DNA from 2 places in the Microbacterium sp. JZ70 genome. Region 2 is predicted to be linked to the other one. Evidence: predicted binding sites of a transcription regulator. Region 2 holds the regulator's gene; the other holds the start of a gene.
The links. The regulator HrcA, encoded in region 2, represses chaperone genes, less so after heat shock. The targets are predictions, from matches to a motif close to TTNGCACTCGNNNNNNNCGAGTGCNAA.

Region 1 (7,753 bases), 1.8 Mb from region 2:
GGGCGGCGAGGCGCAGCTTCACATCGGGCTCGGCGTCCGGATGGCGCGCGCGCTCGTGCTCGATGGCCTGCGCGAGCACCGTGAGGGAGTGCTCGTAGACGTCCTTGTGGTGGTGGTGCTCGTCGACCTCGAGGCGCAGCGCGGGGATCTCGGGGAGGAACTGGTCGATGAGGCCCGTCTCGACGAGAACGCGCAGCCCGCGCACGGGGTCGTCGGTCTGGAGGAGGCGGGTCAGCTCGCCCTGGACGCGCTCGGGGCTCACGATCGCGAGCGTCTCGCGCAGGTCGGCGATCGCCGCGCGCGTGCCCTCCTCGATCGCGAAGCCGAGCTGCGCGGAGAAGCGGGCGGCGCGCAGCATGCGCAGCGGGTCGTCTCCGAAGCTGACCCGCGGATCGATCGGCGTGCGCAGGACGCCGGCGACGAGGTCCTCCACGCCGCCGGTCGGGTCGACGAGCCGCACGTCGGGGACGCGCAGCGCCATCGCGTTCACGGTGAAGTCGCGTCGCGTGAGGTCGGCCTCGAGGGTGTCGCCGAACTCGACGGTCGGCTTGCGCGTCTCGCCGTCGTAGCTGTCGGCCCGGTAGGTCGTGATCTCGACCTGCTCGCCCTGCACGCGCGCGCCGATCGTGCCGAACGCCCGGCCGATGTCCCACTGCGCGGAGGACACCGGCGTGACGATCCGCAGGATGTCGTCGGGGCGCGCGTCGGTCGTGAAGTCGAGGTCGTTCGTCGTCCGCCCGAGGAGGGCGTCGCGCACGGGTCCGCCGACGACCGCGAGGTCGTGGCCCGCATCGGCGAACGCCTGCGCGAGGGTCGCGACCACGGGCGACGCCGCGAGGTCGCCGAGGCGCGCGAGACCGGCGGCCATGTTGAGCATGGCTTCCAGGGTACCGGGCGGTCGCAGGGCGACCCCCGAGACTAGCGCTCGTCGTCGAGACCTGCGCCCGGTGCGCTGGTCTCGACGACGGGCGCTAGTCTCACGGACCCGGGGGCGGGGGCCGGGGCCGGGGCGGGCCCCGGGGCGCGGCCCGGGGGCGGGGTCAGGCGGGGGCGAGGAAGCCGTCGAGGACGAGCTCGCGGACGGCGGGCAGGAGCCCCGCACGCAGCGCGTCCTCGTCCGTCTCGAGCAGCTGCGCGAGCGCCGCGACGATCTGCCCCAGGGCGAGTTCCCCGTCGCACGCGCCGACGAGCGCGGCGAGCGCCGGGTCGGCCTGCACGGAGCGCCCGAAGCCGCCGCCCTGACGCAGCTCGATCACGCTGGGGTCCGCGGCGCCGGGGAGGTGGTGACGGGACTCGGTGACGTCGGGCGCCGCCCGCAGGTGCAGGGCGAGCAGCTGGGCGTCGGCGAGGGGCGCGATGCGGTCGTGTGCCGCGAGCACCGCCGCGAGATGCGTTCCGAGCGCGCCCTCAGACGGGATCGCCTGCGTGAGGCGCTCATAGCGCGCGAGCCGCGGCGCGCCATCCGCCCTCCTCAGCAGCACGTAGCCGAAGCCGATCGCCGTGACGCCTCGCTCCGAGAAGTCGTCGAGCCAGGCGTCGAGGAGTCGGTCGTGCTCGGGGCTGCCAGGGGTCGTGCCGCCGTCGCGGATCCACATCTCGGCGTAGGCGATCGGGTCGAGCTCCTCGCGCTCGATCACCCACGCCTCGAGAGCGACGTCGGACGCCTCGACCCACGCGCGCATGCGGTCGAGCCCGGGCACGCCGTCCTTCGTCTCCCAGTTCGCGAGGAACTGCGCGGTTCCGCCCGGAGCGAGGTGGCGGCCGACGCCCGCGACGACCTGCTGCACGAGCGCGTCGCCGACGAGCCCTCCGTCGCGGTACTCGTACTCGGGCACGCCCGTGACCCGCGGCGTGATGACGAACGGCGGATTCGACACGATGCGGTCGAACACCTCGCCGGCGACGGGGTCGAACAGCGACCCGGCCCGCGTCTCGATGCCCGTCGCGCCCGCGAGCGCCGCGTTCAGCTCCGCGAAGCGGAGGGCGCGCCGGGAGATGTCCGTCGCGACGACCCGGTCGGCGAAGCGACGGGCGCGCAGGGCCTGGATGCCGCACCCCGTGCCGAGGTCGAGGACCGTCCGCACGGGAGTCGGAAGCTGCAGACCGGCCAGCGTGAGGGATGCTCCGCCCGCGCCGAGCACGTGATCCTCCGCGAGCGCGCCCCCGCCCAGGGCGATCTCGTCGAGGTCGCTCGCGAGCAGCCACTCGCCCGGACCGCGGTCGTCGTGGAAGGACTGGGGGCGGATGACCGCGAGCGGCGCGACCACGTCGGCGTCGACCGCGGCGAGTCCGAGTGCGACGAGCCCGCTGGCGCCGACCCGGGGGAGCGCGGCGTCGACCGCGGCGAGCGGCTGCCCGACGCCGAAGATGAGCAGCCGCGCGAGGACGGCGAGCGCGTCGTCGCGCTCGCGGATGGCCCGGAGGGCGGGGGCGCGGAGCCCGCGCCCGATCGCGTCATCGGCCTCGACTCCCCACATCGCGCGCAGCGCCTCGGATCGGAACCGTGCGGCCGAGAGGTCGGCGGCGAGGTCGCGGCACAGGGCGGAATCGGGGTGCGGGCTCACCCGACCATTCAACCGCGCGCTCGTGTCATCCGCTTCCCCGCGCCGCTCCGAGCGAGCTCGAAGGGAGCTCACAGCGCACTTTTAGCACTCTCCCCCTGAGAGTGCTAATTTGAAACATGAGTCGATGCGACTCAAGGTGATGTTGCGAACAGCGCCGAGCGAACAGAGGAGGACGATCACGATGGCGATGTTCTTCGATCCGTTCCGTGAGTTCGACCGGGTGGCCGAGCAGCTCTTCGACCGCCAGGGCCCCCGCCTCATGCCGATGGATCTCTACCGCGATGGAGACCACTACGTGCTGAGCGCCGACCTTCCCGGCATCGATCCCGGAAGCGTCGACATCGATGTCGACGGCCAGCTCCTGACCATCCGCGCCCAGCGGACGGGCCGTAGCGAAGAGGGCGTGAAGTGGATCACGCGCGAGCGGCCGACGGGCGCGTACATGCGTCAGCTGAACCTCGGCCAGGGCATCGATACCGAGCGCATCACGGCGACCTACGAGAACGGCGTGATGAGCGTGCTCATCCCTATCAGCGAGAAGGCGAAGCCGCGCAAGATCGAGGTGCAGCGCTCGGGCGACAGCAGCCAGACGCTGACGGCCCCCGAGCTCACCTCCTGATCCCCCGGATCATCCGCGCGCACAGGGAGAGGGGCAGATGCGATCGCATCTGCCCCTCTCCCTCTGCGCTGGCTATGCGTCGCGACGCGCGCCCTCCGACGGCGTCACCGTGAAGGTGTGCGGCGCCCGGAAGCCGCGTTCCGCGAAGGCCGCACGGGCCGCCTCGGCGACGACGTCGACCCGATCGGCGTCCACGAGCGCGATCGCCGCGCCGCCGAAGCCGCCGCCGGTCATGCGCGCGCCGATCGCACCCGCCGCGAGCGCGGCCTCGACGGCGGTGTCGAGCTCGGGGACCGAGATCTCGAAGTCGTCCCGCATCGACGCGTGCGACGCGACGAGGAGGTCGCCGATGGCCCGCGGCCCGGCCGAGCGCAGCGTGGCGACGGTGTCCAGCACACGCTGGTTCTCCGTCACGATGTGCCGCACCCGGCGGAAGGTCACCTCGTCGAGCGTCTCCGCGGCGCGCGCGAGGTCGTCGACCGACAGGTCGCGCAGCGAGGGCACGCCCATGTCGGCCGCGCCCTTCTCGCACGAGGCCCGGCGCTCGCGATAGCCGCCCGTCGAGTGCGCGTGCGTGACCTGCGTGTCGATGACCAGCAGGGCAAGCCCCTCCCGGGCGAAGCCGAGGTCGACGGACTCCGTCGCGAGGGTCCGGCAGTCGAGGAACGTCGCGGCGTCGGGCCGGCCGAGCGTCGACGACACCTGGTCCATGATGCCCGTCGGCGCGCCGACCGCCTCGTTCTCCGCCGTCCGCCCGATCTTCGCGATCGAGAGGCCGTCGAGCCCGAGCTCCCACAGATCGCTGAGTGCCGACGCCGTCGCCCCCTCGATCGCCGCCGACGAGGACAGTCCCGCGCCGACCGGCACGTCCGATGCGAGGGCGATGTCGAGGCCGCCGACGTCCGATGCGCTGCGCCCGGTCGCCGCGAGGGCCGCCCAGGCGACGCCGAGGGGATAGGCGGCCCACTCGGGCACCGATCCGCTGTGCACGGCGTGACCCGCTGCTCCGTCGAAGGTGGCCGCGAGCGCGTCGATCGACAGCTCGAACGGGGCCCGGTCGAGGGTCGAGATGACCCGGATAATGCGGTCGCCTCGCATGCCGACCGAGGCATACGTGCGGTGCTCGATCGCGAACGGGAGCACGAAGCCCTCGTTGTAGTCGGTGTGCTCCCCGATGAGGTTGGCGCGCCCCGGCGCCGACCAGACGCCCACCGGCTCTCCGCCGGTGAGCGAGCGGAGCAGGTCGATCGCCTCGTGCTGCGCGGTCATGCCCCCACCGCCTCGCGCAGTCGCTCTGCGGTCTGCTCGGGCGGGACATCCCCGATCCACGCTCCCATGGCGGCCTCCGATCCGGCGAGGTACTTGAGCTTGTCGGCCGCGCGACGCGGCGAGGTGAGCTGCAGGTGCAGCCGCGCCGTGTCCCTCGCGACGTCCACGGGCGCCTGATGCCACGCCGCGATGTACGGCGTGGGGGTGTCGTAGAGACGGTCGACGCCCTGCAGCAGACGCAGGTACACCGAGGCGAGCTCGTCGCGCTCGGCGTCCGTGAGAGCGACGAAGTCGGGAGCATGGCGCCGTGGCACGAGGTGCACCTCGACGGGCCATCGCGCGGCGAACGGCACGTACGCGATCCAGTGCTCGGCCTCGAGCACGACGCGGGGGCCCTGCTGCTCGAAGGCGATGATCCTCTCGAACAGATCGGCGCCCTCGCGCTCGATGGCCTGCAGCAGGAGCTTCGTGCGCGGCGTGATGTAGGGGTACGCGTAGATCTGGCCGTGAGGATGGTGCAGCGTCACGCCGATCTGCTCGCCCCGGTTCTCGAACGGGAAGACCTGACGGATGCCCGGCAGGGCCGAGAGCGCGGCGGTGCGGTCTGCCCATGCCTCGATGACGGTCCGAGCGCGGGTCGCCGTCTGCGTGCCGAAGGAGCCCTCGCGCTCGGGGCTGAAGCACACGACCTCGCAGCGGCCGACCGACGTGCGGCTGCGGCCGAGCCCCGGCGCGTCGAGGTCGTCGAGGCCGAGCGGCGGGTCGACGGCGGCGGGCGCGTCCCCCGTGGCGACGTCGAGCGCCGGGCCGAACGACGGCGACTTGTTCTCGAAGACCGCGACGTCGTAGAGGCTCGGCACCTCCGACGGGTTCGTCGGCGTCTGCGGGGCGAGGGGGTCGAGCTCGGCCGGCGGCAGGAACGCCCGGTTCTGGCGCGCGGCGGCGACCGAGATCCAGTCGCCCGTGAGCACGTCGCGACGCATCGTCGCCGTCTCGGGCCGCGGACCGAGCTCGCGCTCGTCGATGCGCCGCTCCTCGGGCAGCGTCGTGCCCGGGTCGTCGTAGTAGATGAGCTCGCGCCCGTCGGCGAGACGCGCGACGCGCTTGACCACGCCGGCGCCCAGCGTCGTCCCCGGTGCCACCATGGCTCCTCCGTTCCTGCGCGATGCCGCGCGTGTTGACGTCAACATGGATGGTAGTGCAAAGTGGGTCGCAGGAGAAGGGAGACCCCATGGCGCAGGTGTCGGCCGCCGACGTCGCCCGACTCGCCGGGGTCTCGGGCCAGACCGTCTCGCGCGTCGCCAACGGATCTCCTCGCGTCGACCCGACGACCCGCGCGCGGGTCGAGGCCGCCATGGCTCAGCTCGGCTATCGGCCGAACCGCACCGCGCGCGCCCTGCGGACCGGCCGCACCCGCACGATCGGCGTCGTCGTGCGCACGCTGGCCTCGGTCGGCAACACCCGCATGCTCGAGGCCGTCACGCAGGCCGCGTCGGCCCGCGACCACGCCGTCCTCGTGGTGACGCTCTCGGAGGACGCCGAGCGCGCCGACACGGCGTTCGCGGCGCTCGCCGACCACGGCGTCGACGGCGCCGTGGTCCTCAACGAGGCGACACCGAGCATCCACGAGGCCGCGGAGCCCGGGTTCCCCGTCGTCGCGGTCGACGCCGACACGAGCGAGCGGTTCACCGTCATCTCGTCGGATCACGCCGGCGGCGCCGAGAGCGCCACCGCGCACCTCCTCGCGCAGGGGCACGCCTCCGTGCATCATCTGGCCGGCCCCGCGGGCTCGTTCGCCGCCGCCGAGCGCGAACGGGGATGGCGCGCCGCCCTCGCGGCGAGGGGCGCGACCGCGCCGCGTCCTCTGCGCGGAGACTGGACGGCCGCGACCGCCCGCGATCTCGCGGAGGAGCTCGTCGCGGACCCCGCGGTCACCGCGGTCTTCGCGGCGAACGACCAGATGGCGCTCGGCGCCCTGCACGCCGCCCACGCAGCGGGGCGCGACGACCTCGCAGTCGCCGGGTTCGACGACGTCGTCGACGCGGCGGACTACTGGCCGCCGCTCACGACGGTGGCGCAGGACTTCGACGAGCTCGGCTCGACCGCGGTCGACCTGCTCCTCGCGCTGCTCGCGGGCGACGCCGTGGCCGACCGCACGATCGTGCCGACGCGCCTCATCGTCCGCGAGAGCTCGCTGCGCCCCCGGTGACCACTGCGGCACGCCTCGCAGGGCGCGTCCAGCCGTGTTCGTAGGATTGAACGGTCCCGTGCGCCCTCGCACGACCCGATGAGCAGGATGTCCATGACCCACCGCCGCACGGCCGAGGCACGCAGCTGTCTGCGACGTCTGGGCGCGCCGACCGCGGTCCTGCTCGCGCTGCTCCTGGGCGCCCAGCCCGCGCTCGCCTCGGTCCCCGATGCGACCTCGGAGCCATCCGATGCGCCCCGCCGTCACGTGACCGCTCCGAAGGAGAGCGGGCAGGAGGCGCGGGTCGGCGTCCCCGCGGACGCGGACGGCGACGACGACCAGGCGCCCGCTCTCTCGCTCCTCCCCGCCCAGCAGGGAGTGCTCGGCGCCGGTGCCGCCCTCAACGCGACGGCGACGATCGCCAACCCCGGCGCGGAGGCGCTGCCGGCGGGCACGCTCCGCCTCGACATCGCGCGGTCGGCACTCGGCGACCGCGCCGCGCTCGACGCCTGGCTGGCGTCGGGCGACGCCGACGGAGACTTCGCGACGCTCCAGACCGCACCGGTCGACGAGGTCGGCGGAGGTGCGAGCGCGACCGAGGAGCTCTCGGTCGCGGCGGATGTCGCCGGCCTCGAGGGTCTCGCAGCCGGCGTCTACCCGCTGCGCGCGACGCTCGGCGCAGGCGCGTCCGCGGTCGAGGGCCGCAGCGTCGTCGTGGTCGCCGACGGCGAGCGCGCGCCGGTCTCGGTCATCGTCCCGATCACCGCGCCGCCGACCGCGGCGGGGCTCCTCACCGCCGACGAGATCGGCACCCTGACCGGCCCCGACGGCGCGCTGTCGCAGGCGCTCGAGGCCGTCGCCGGCACGACGGCCGTGCTCGCGGTCGATCCGGCCATCCCGGCGGCGATCCGCGCGCTCGGCACGGCAGCGCCTGCTGCCGCCCTCGAGTGGCTCGAGCGGCTCGAGGAGCTGCCGAACGAGCGCTTCGCCCTCCAGTTCGGCGACGCCGACGTGACGGCGCAGATCCAGGCCGGCCTCGCGGCGCCGCTCGCGCCCACGAGTCTGCGCGCGTTCGAGAGCGGCGAGAACTTCGCGGCACCTGAGCCGACGCCG
Region 2 (7,753 bases):
GTCGACGATGTGGGGCTCCGCGAACGTGACGGACGCACCGACCCGGATGGGCTCGACGAGCGAGATGTACGCGGGCGTGAGGTCGCGGTTGCGCGAGAAGCTCGCGGTCGATCCATCGTCGAGGGCGACGCGCCGCGCGGCGTTGTCGGCCGCGACGGCCTCTGCCTCGGGCGAGCCGGGGCGTGCGACGTCGGTCGGCTGGCGCAGGGGATCCGGGCCCGCGGCGAGCACGACCTCCCCGAACGTGTTCGTCGCGTAGGTGTCGGAGACGGTGAACTCGCCCGCAGGCGCGACGAGCATCGACTCCAGGCGCTCGCGCTCCGCGTCGGTCGCGGGCCAGCCCACGACGGCGGGCTCGACCGGCGCGGCGTCGGCGACGATCTCGGCGCCTCCCGCGCCGACGACGAGCTCGGTCAGGCCGTAGTGCTCCTTGACCTCGCCGGTGACCCGCACGGTGTCGCCGATCGCGACCGCGCCCACGGTGGCGGCCGAGTAGACGAAGATCGCGTCCGACGCGACATGCGCGGCCGGGTCGAGCTCGCCGCCGGTGCCGGGGGTCTGGAGGACGTATCCGTCGAACCCGCCCGTCGGGTAGTGGGCCGTGACGACGCCCGTCGTCGTCACCGTCTGGCCGACGAGGGGCGAGGCGTCGCCGGTGCCCTGGATCTCCGCGATCTCGACGGGCTCCCCGGGCGTCGGAGTGGGAGTGGGAGTGGGAGTGGGAGTGGGCGTCGTGTCGCCGCCGAGCGGCTCGGGCGTGGGCGCATCCGTGACGAAGTCCGCGCCGTTGTCGGCCGTGTTCGCGCCTCCCGTGCGGGAGATCGCCGTCGCGTTCGTCGTGGCGGGCGCTGCGGAGCCGGCGAAGTCGGTCGCGCCGCCCCAGCCCACGTAGTCCACGACGGGCGCCGCCGTCGCGAGGCCGGTCGCGCCCGACAGCGGCGTCACCTGCGAGACGAGCGCCACCTTGCCCTGGGATCCGCTCATCGCGATGCCGCCGTCGACATCCGACTCCACGTCCGGGAGGGCGGTGTTCGAGCCGTAGGCCTGCCCGACCACGAGCGTCTCGTCGGGCGGCAGCACGACATCGCCGAGCGGCGTGACCTGCCACGTCGCGCCCGTCGCCGAGGCGTACTGGACGCTCCAGCCGGCGAGGCTCTGCGGGGCGTCGGTCGTGTTCACGATCTCGACGAAGTCCCGGCTGAATGCGGCGCCGCTGTTGCCGCCGCCGCCGTACACCTCGTTGATGAGGACGCCGTCGCCGGGAGAGACGGCGGCATGAGCCGCGACGGGAGCGAGCAGCGCGGCCGCGACCGATGCGGTCGCTGCCGCGGCGCACAGGCGCCGGGCGCGGCGCGGGGGAGAGGACTGCTGCACGATGGTCTCCTTCGGATGTGCAGGAGGGCGCGGCGGTCGCCGCACGGGAGGATGTCAGGCAATCGTCGTCGCATGAACGGCCGGTTACCGGGATCTCGCGCGGAAGCGGCGGCGCGTCGCGCGGCGACCCGGGCACGCGCGACGGCGCGCGGCCCGTAGAATCAGACGGATATGTCCCCTCGTGCCACGACTCCGCTCCCGCCTGCCGCGACACCGCCTGAGCGCATCCGCAACTTCTGCATCATCGCTCACATCGATCACGGCAAGTCGACGCTCGCCGACCGCATGCTGCAGCTCACCGGCGTCGTGTCCGACCGCGACATGCGCGCGCAGTACCTCGACCGGATGGACATCGAGCGCGAGCGCGGCATCACCGTCAAGAGCCAGGCGGTGCGCCTTCCGTGGCAGCTCGACGGCGACACCTATGCGCTGAACATGATCGACACGCCGGGGCACGTCGACTTCACCTACGAGGTCTCGCGCTCGCTCGCGGCGTGCGAGGGCGCCGTGCTGCTCGTCGACGCCGCGCAGGGGATCGAGGCGCAGACGCTCGCGAACCTCTACCTCGCGCTCGAGAACGACCTCACGATCATCCCCGTGCTCAACAAGATCGATCTCCCCGCGGCCGACCCCGACCGCTTCGCCAAGGAGCTCGCAGACCTCATCGGCGGCGACCCGGCCGACGTCCTGCGCGTGTCGGGCAAGACCGGTCAGGGCGTGGAGGAGCTGCTGGACCGCCTCGTCGCCGAGATCCCGGCACCCCGGGGCGACGCCGACGCACCCGCCCGCGCGATGATCTTCGACTCGGTCTACGACGCCTACCGCGGCGTCGTCACCTACGTGCGGATGGTCGACGGGCGCCTCTCTCCGCGCGAGCGCATCCAGATGATGTCGACGCGCGCGACGCACGAGCTCCTCGAGATCGGCGTCTCCAGCCCCGAGCCGACGCCCTCGAAGGGCCTCTCGGTCGGCGAGGTCGGGTACCTCATCACCGGCGTGAAGGACGTCCGCCAGTCGAAGGTCGGCGACACGGTCACCAACCAGCGCACGCCCGCGACCGAGCCGCTCCCCGGCTACACCGACCCGAAGCCGATGGTGTTCTCGGGGCTCTACCCGATCGACGCGAGCGACTACCCCGACCTCCGCGAGGCGCTCGACAAGCTCAAGCTCTCGGATGCCTCCCTCGCGTACGAGCCCGAGACATCCGTCGCCCTGGGCTTCGGCTTCCGATGCGGCTTCCTGGGGCTCCTGCACCTCGAGATCGTCACCGAGCGGCTCTCGCGCGAGTTCGGTCTCGACCTCATCACGACGGCGCCCAGCGTCGTCTACGAGGTCACGACCGAGACCGGCGAGAAGATCGTCGTCACGAACCCCAGCGAGTACCCCGACGGCAAGATCGGGGCGGTGTCCGAGCCGATCGTCAAGGCCTCGATCCTCGCGCCCAAGGAGTACGTCGGCACCGTGATGGAGCTGTGCCAGCAGCGCCGCGGCACGATGCTCGGCATGGACTACCTCTCCGAGGAGCGCGTCGAGCTGAAGTACACGATGCCGCTCGGCGAGATCGTGTTCGACTTCTTCGACCAGCTCAAGAGCCGCACGCAGGGCTACGCGAGCTTCGACTACGAGCCCGAGGGCCAGCAGGAGGCCGACCTCGTGAAGGTCGACATCCTGCTCCAGGGCGAGCGCGTGGACGCGTTCAGCGCGATCGTCCACCGCGAGAAGGCCTACTCCTACGGCACGACGATGACCGAGCGCCTGCGCAAGCTCATCCCGCGCCAGCAGTTCGAGGTGCCCATCCAGGCCGCCATCGGCGCGCGCGTGATCGCGCGCGAGAACATCCGCGCGATGCGCAAGGACGTCCTCGCGAAGTGCTACGGCGGCGACATCTCGCGCAAGCGGAAGCTGCTCGAGAAGCAGAAGGAGGGCAAGAAGCGCATGAAGATGGTCGGCCGGGTCGAGGTGCCCCAGGAGGCCTTCATCGCCGCGCTCTCCGGAGACGTCGAGTCGAAGGCCGGGAAGTAGCCAGGGGCTGAGGTTAGGGTGGACACCATGCGCCGGGAGACCTTCCGAGACGAGACGGTCGACTATGCCGCCGTCGGGGCGACGCAGGCTCCTGACCTGCTCCAGTACCCGCCGGAGCACAGCATCCCCGCGGCGTCCGCCTGGCGGATCGGCAGCGGCGAGGAGCGCTTCCGCACCGCGGTCGACGCCCTCCTGTCGTGGGGTGCGCTGAAGGGCGCGGGGCTCACGCTGAGCGACGTCCGGCCCGCTCCCGGCCCGACCTACACGGGCGTCAGCTTCGACGAGGCGGGCAACGCCGTCGCGCCGAGCCGATCGGATGCCGACCAGCGGTTCGACGCGGACGGAACGCCGTACGTCGGGGCGGGCACGACCGTCACCGTGCACGGCAAGGTGGGCGGCTCGCGCGCGGACGCCGAGCTGCGGGTCATCTTCGTGATCGAGGAGGCGCGTCGGGTGGGCTTCGCTCTCGGCACCGTCGGCGACTCGGTGGTGAGCGGCGAGGAGTCGTTCATGATCGAGTGGCGCGAGAACGACGAGGTGTGGTTCGAGGTGCGCGCGTTCGACCGCCCCATGACGTTCTGGAACCGCCTGTTCAAGACGCTCGTGCGCCGTCGTCGCAAGGCGCTCTTCGCGGGGTACCTCCGCGCGATCTCGCCGCTGTTCCACACCGGCTCCTGATGGCCGGCGCCCTCCCCGTCGGCGATCCCGCTCCCGCCGACGGCCGCCTCCCGCGCGATCTGCCGATCGATCCGGCGACGGATCTCGGCGTCTACCTGCACGTGCCGTTCTGCCGGGTGCGCTGCGGGTACTGCGACTTCAACACGTACACCTCCGAGGAGCTGCGCGGAGCCCGACAGGACGAGTACGCCGACGTCCTCCTGCGCGAGGTCGCGCTCGCGCGCGACGTGCTCGCCGAGGCGGGCGCGCTGCGTCCCGCGCAGACGGTGTTCTTCGGCGGCGGCACGCCGACGCTGCTGCCCGCCGGCGACCTCGCGCGCATGCTCGAGGGCGTGCGCGGCGCGTTCGGCATCGCGGACGACGCGGAGATCACCGTCGAGGCGAACCCCGACACGGTGACCCCCGCGGTCGCGGAGGAGCTCGCGCGGGCGGGGGTCACCCGCATGTCGGTGGGCATGCAGTCGGCCGTGCCGCACGTGCTCGCGGCGCTCGATCGCACGCACACGCCGTCGAACGTGCGGACGGCGGTCGAGGCAGGGCGCTCGGTCGGGCTCGACGTGAGCGTCGACCTCATCTACGGCGCCCCCGGCGAGTCGATCGACGACTGGCGCGCGTCGCTCGAGGCCGCGCTCGCGCTCGAACCCGACCACGTCTCGGCGTACGCGCTCATCATCGAGGACGGGACGAAGCTCGCGCGGCAGATCCGCCGCGGCGAGGTGCCCGCGCCCGACGACGACCTCCAGGCCGACATGTACGAGCTCGCCGACCGCATGCTCGCCGACGCGGGCTTCGCGTGGTACGAGGTGTCGAACTGGGCGCGCGGCGACGGCCGTCGCTCGCGCCACAACCTCGCGTACTGGCGCGGCGCCGACTGGTGGGGCTTCGGTCCGGGTGCGCACAGCCACGTCGCGGGTCTGCGCTGGTGGAACGTCAAGCATCCCGCCGCGTACGCGCAGCGGCTCGCCGCGGGGGAGTCGCCGGCCGCCGGTCGGGAGCGCCCCGACGCGGCCGCGCAGCAGCTCGAGCGCGTGCTGCTGCACAGCCGCATCCGCGAGGGGCTCGCGATCGACGCGCTGCCGGATGACGCGCGGCGTGCGGTGGCCGGCCTCATCGCCGACGGCCTCATCGAGCCGGGGGCGGCACTCCGCGGGCGGATCGTGCTCACCCTCCGCGGCCGCCTTCTCGCGGACGCCGTAGTGCGGGTACTCACGGACTGAGGTCGGCCGAGCCGCGCAGGCGGCCGGCGCGCATGCCGTTCCCGGCCTCGGGTCGGTAGACTGGCACTCCGAGACATCGAGTGCCAGGAGAGGAGCGCGCACATGGTCAGCGACCGCGGACTGCAGGTGCTCCGGGCCATCGTGCAGGACTACGTCGACACGCACGAGCCGGTCGGCAGCCGCTCCATCGTCGAGCGGCACTCCTTCGGCGTCTCGGCGGCGACCATCCGCAACGACATGGCGCTCCTCGAGGACGAGGAGCTCATCGCCCAGCCGCATACGTCGTCGGGCCGCGTTCCGACGGACAAGGGCTACCGCGTCTTCGTCGACCACCTCGCCGAGCTGCGCCCGCTGTCATCGGCCCAGCGGTCGGCGATCGCGTCGTTCCTGGGCGACCCGGCCGACCTCGACGACCTCCTCGCGCGCACCGTCCGCCTCCTCACGCAGCTCACCGGACAGGTCGCGCTCGTGCAGTACCCGTCCTTCGCCCGGGCGAGCGTGACGCACGTGCAGCTCGTGCCGCTCGACGGCCGCCGCGTGCTCGTCATCATCGTGACCGACACCGGTCGCGTGTCGCAGCGCATCACGGGCCTTGCCGACGAGCTCGACGCGGAGTCGATCGAGCGGGTCGCCGCGCGCCTCGTGCCCCTCCTCGCCGGCCGCTCCGTGGCCGACGCGGCCGAGCAGCTGCAGCGCGGCGCCGAGCTCGCTGCCGCTCCCGTCAGCGCCGTCGATCGCGCGCTGCACAGGATCGCGCAGGCGGCAGCCGAGGAGCTCGACGAGTTCCGCCAGAACCGCCTCGTGCTGGCGGGCTCGGCGACCCTCGCGAAGCGCGAGCAGGACTTCCGCGGCAGCATCCATCCGCTCCTCGAGGCGATCGAGGAGCAGGTGACGCTGCTGCGGCTCATGAGCGAGATGGTCGCCGACGAGCAGGGTCTCTCGGCGAGCATCGGCCGCGAGAACGCGGCCTTCGGGCTCTCCGAGGCGTCGATCGTCGCGAGCGAGTACGACTCGGCCGTCGGCGCGGCGCGCATCGGCATCATGGGGCCCACGCGCATGGACTACCCCCGCAACCTCGCTGCGGCGCGGGCGGTCGCCCGCTACCTGACGAGGCTGCTGGACGAGGACGAGGGCCGGCGCTGACGCGTCGCCCGACGGATCGGAGCACGGGCGCACGACGCCCGCAGGAAGGCTGATGTGGCTGATCACTACGAGACCCTCGGCGTGTCGAAGGACGCGTCGCAGGAGGACATCAAGAAGGCGTACCGCAAGCTCGCGCGTCGCCTGCACCCGGATGTGAACCCCGCGCCCGAGGCCGCGGAGGAGTTCAAGTCGGTCACGCACGCGTACGACGTGCTCAGCGACCCCGAGCAGCGCCGCCGCTACGACATGGGCGGCGACGAGTCGCCGTTCGGCGGCGCGGGCTTCGGCGGATTCGGCGACATCTTCGAGACGTTCTTCGGCGCCTCGGGCGGCGGTCGCGGCGGTCGGCCGCGCTCGCGCCGAGAGCGCGGACAGGACGCGCTCGTCCGCGTGACGCTCGAGCTCGGCGATGTCGTGTTCGGCACGCATCGCGACATCGAGGTCGACACGGCTGTGCTCTGCGAGACCTGCCAGGGGTCCTGCTGCCAGCCGGGGACGAGCCCCGCGACGTGCGACATCTGCGGCGGCACGGGCCACGTGCAGCGCCAGGTGCGCAGCCTCCTCGGCAACATGGTGACGTCGCAGCCCTGCGGCGCGTGCCAGGGCTACGGCACCGTCATCCCGCACCCGTGCGCGACCTGCGGCGGCCAGGGCCGCGTGCGCTCGCGCCGCACCGTGTCGCTCGACATCCCCGCGGGCGTCGAGACGGGCCTGCGTCTGCAGCTGCCGGGCTCGGGCGAGGTGGGCCCCGCCGGCGGCCCGAACGGCGACCTGTACGTCGAGGTCACGGTCGCCCCGCACCGGGTGTTCAGCCGCGACGGCGACGACCTGCTCGCGACCCTCGAGGTGTCGATGACCGATGCCATCCTCGGCACGACGACGACCATCGCCGGGCTCGACGGCGAGGTCGAGGTCGAGGTGCGCCCTGGTATCCAGTCGGGCGAGGTGCTGACGATCAAGGAGCGCGGGATCACCGGGCTGCGCACCTCGCGTCGCGGCGACCTGCGCGTGGGCGTCCAGGTCGTCACGCCGACGAAGGTCGATCACCGCACGCGTCAGCTCCTCGAGGAGCTCGCGCGGCGCACGAAGGCGCCCGCGCCGCGCCTGGCCGAGTTCCACCAGGGGCTGTTCTCGAAGCTCCGCGACCGGTTCCGCGGCTAGGGCCCATGGCGCTGCACTTCCACGACGAGCGCGCGGGGGCGGTCTCGCCCGGCGGCGAGCTCGAGCTCACGGGTGCGGAGGCGCACCACGCCGCATCCGTGCGCCGCGTGCGCGTCGGCGAGGAGGTCACGGTCACGGATGGCCGCGGCGCGTGGCTC

Region 1: the regulator HrcA is predicted to act here: its motif matches at 2,646-2,672, upstream of M1D46_RS02550 (Hsp20/alpha crystallin family protein).

What each region holds. Positions count from the first base shown of each region.
Region 1 covers NZ_CP096405.1:562,737-570,489, reverse strand. The annotation lists gene M1D46_RS02560 (CCA tRNA nucleotidyltransferase) at 1-877, opposite strand, end outside; gene M1D46_RS02555 (DUF7059 domain-containing protein) at 1,041-2,564, opposite strand; gene M1D46_RS02550 (Hsp20/alpha crystallin family protein) at 2,746-3,183, shown strand; gene galK (galactokinase) at 3,256-4,452, opposite strand; gene galT (galactose-1-phosphate uridylyltransferase) at 4,449-5,594, opposite strand; gene M1D46_RS02535 (LacI family DNA-binding transcriptional regulator) at 5,684-6,661, shown strand; gene M1D46_RS02530 (DUF6049 family protein) at 6,755-7,753, shown strand, end outside.
Region 2 covers NZ_CP096405.1:2,407,894-2,415,646, reverse strand. The annotation lists gene M1D46_RS11115 (ExeM/NucH family extracellular endonuclease) at 1-1,374, opposite strand, end outside; gene lepA (translation elongation factor 4) at 1,546-3,396, shown strand; gene M1D46_RS11105 (DUF1990 family protein) at 3,424-4,074, shown strand; gene hemW (radical SAM family heme chaperone HemW) at 4,074-5,291, shown strand; gene hrcA (heat-inducible transcriptional repressor HrcA) at 5,394-6,434, shown strand; gene dnaJ (molecular chaperone DnaJ) at 6,489-7,595, shown strand; gene M1D46_RS11085 (16S rRNA (uracil(1498)-N(3))-methyltransferase) at 7,601-7,753, shown strand, end outside.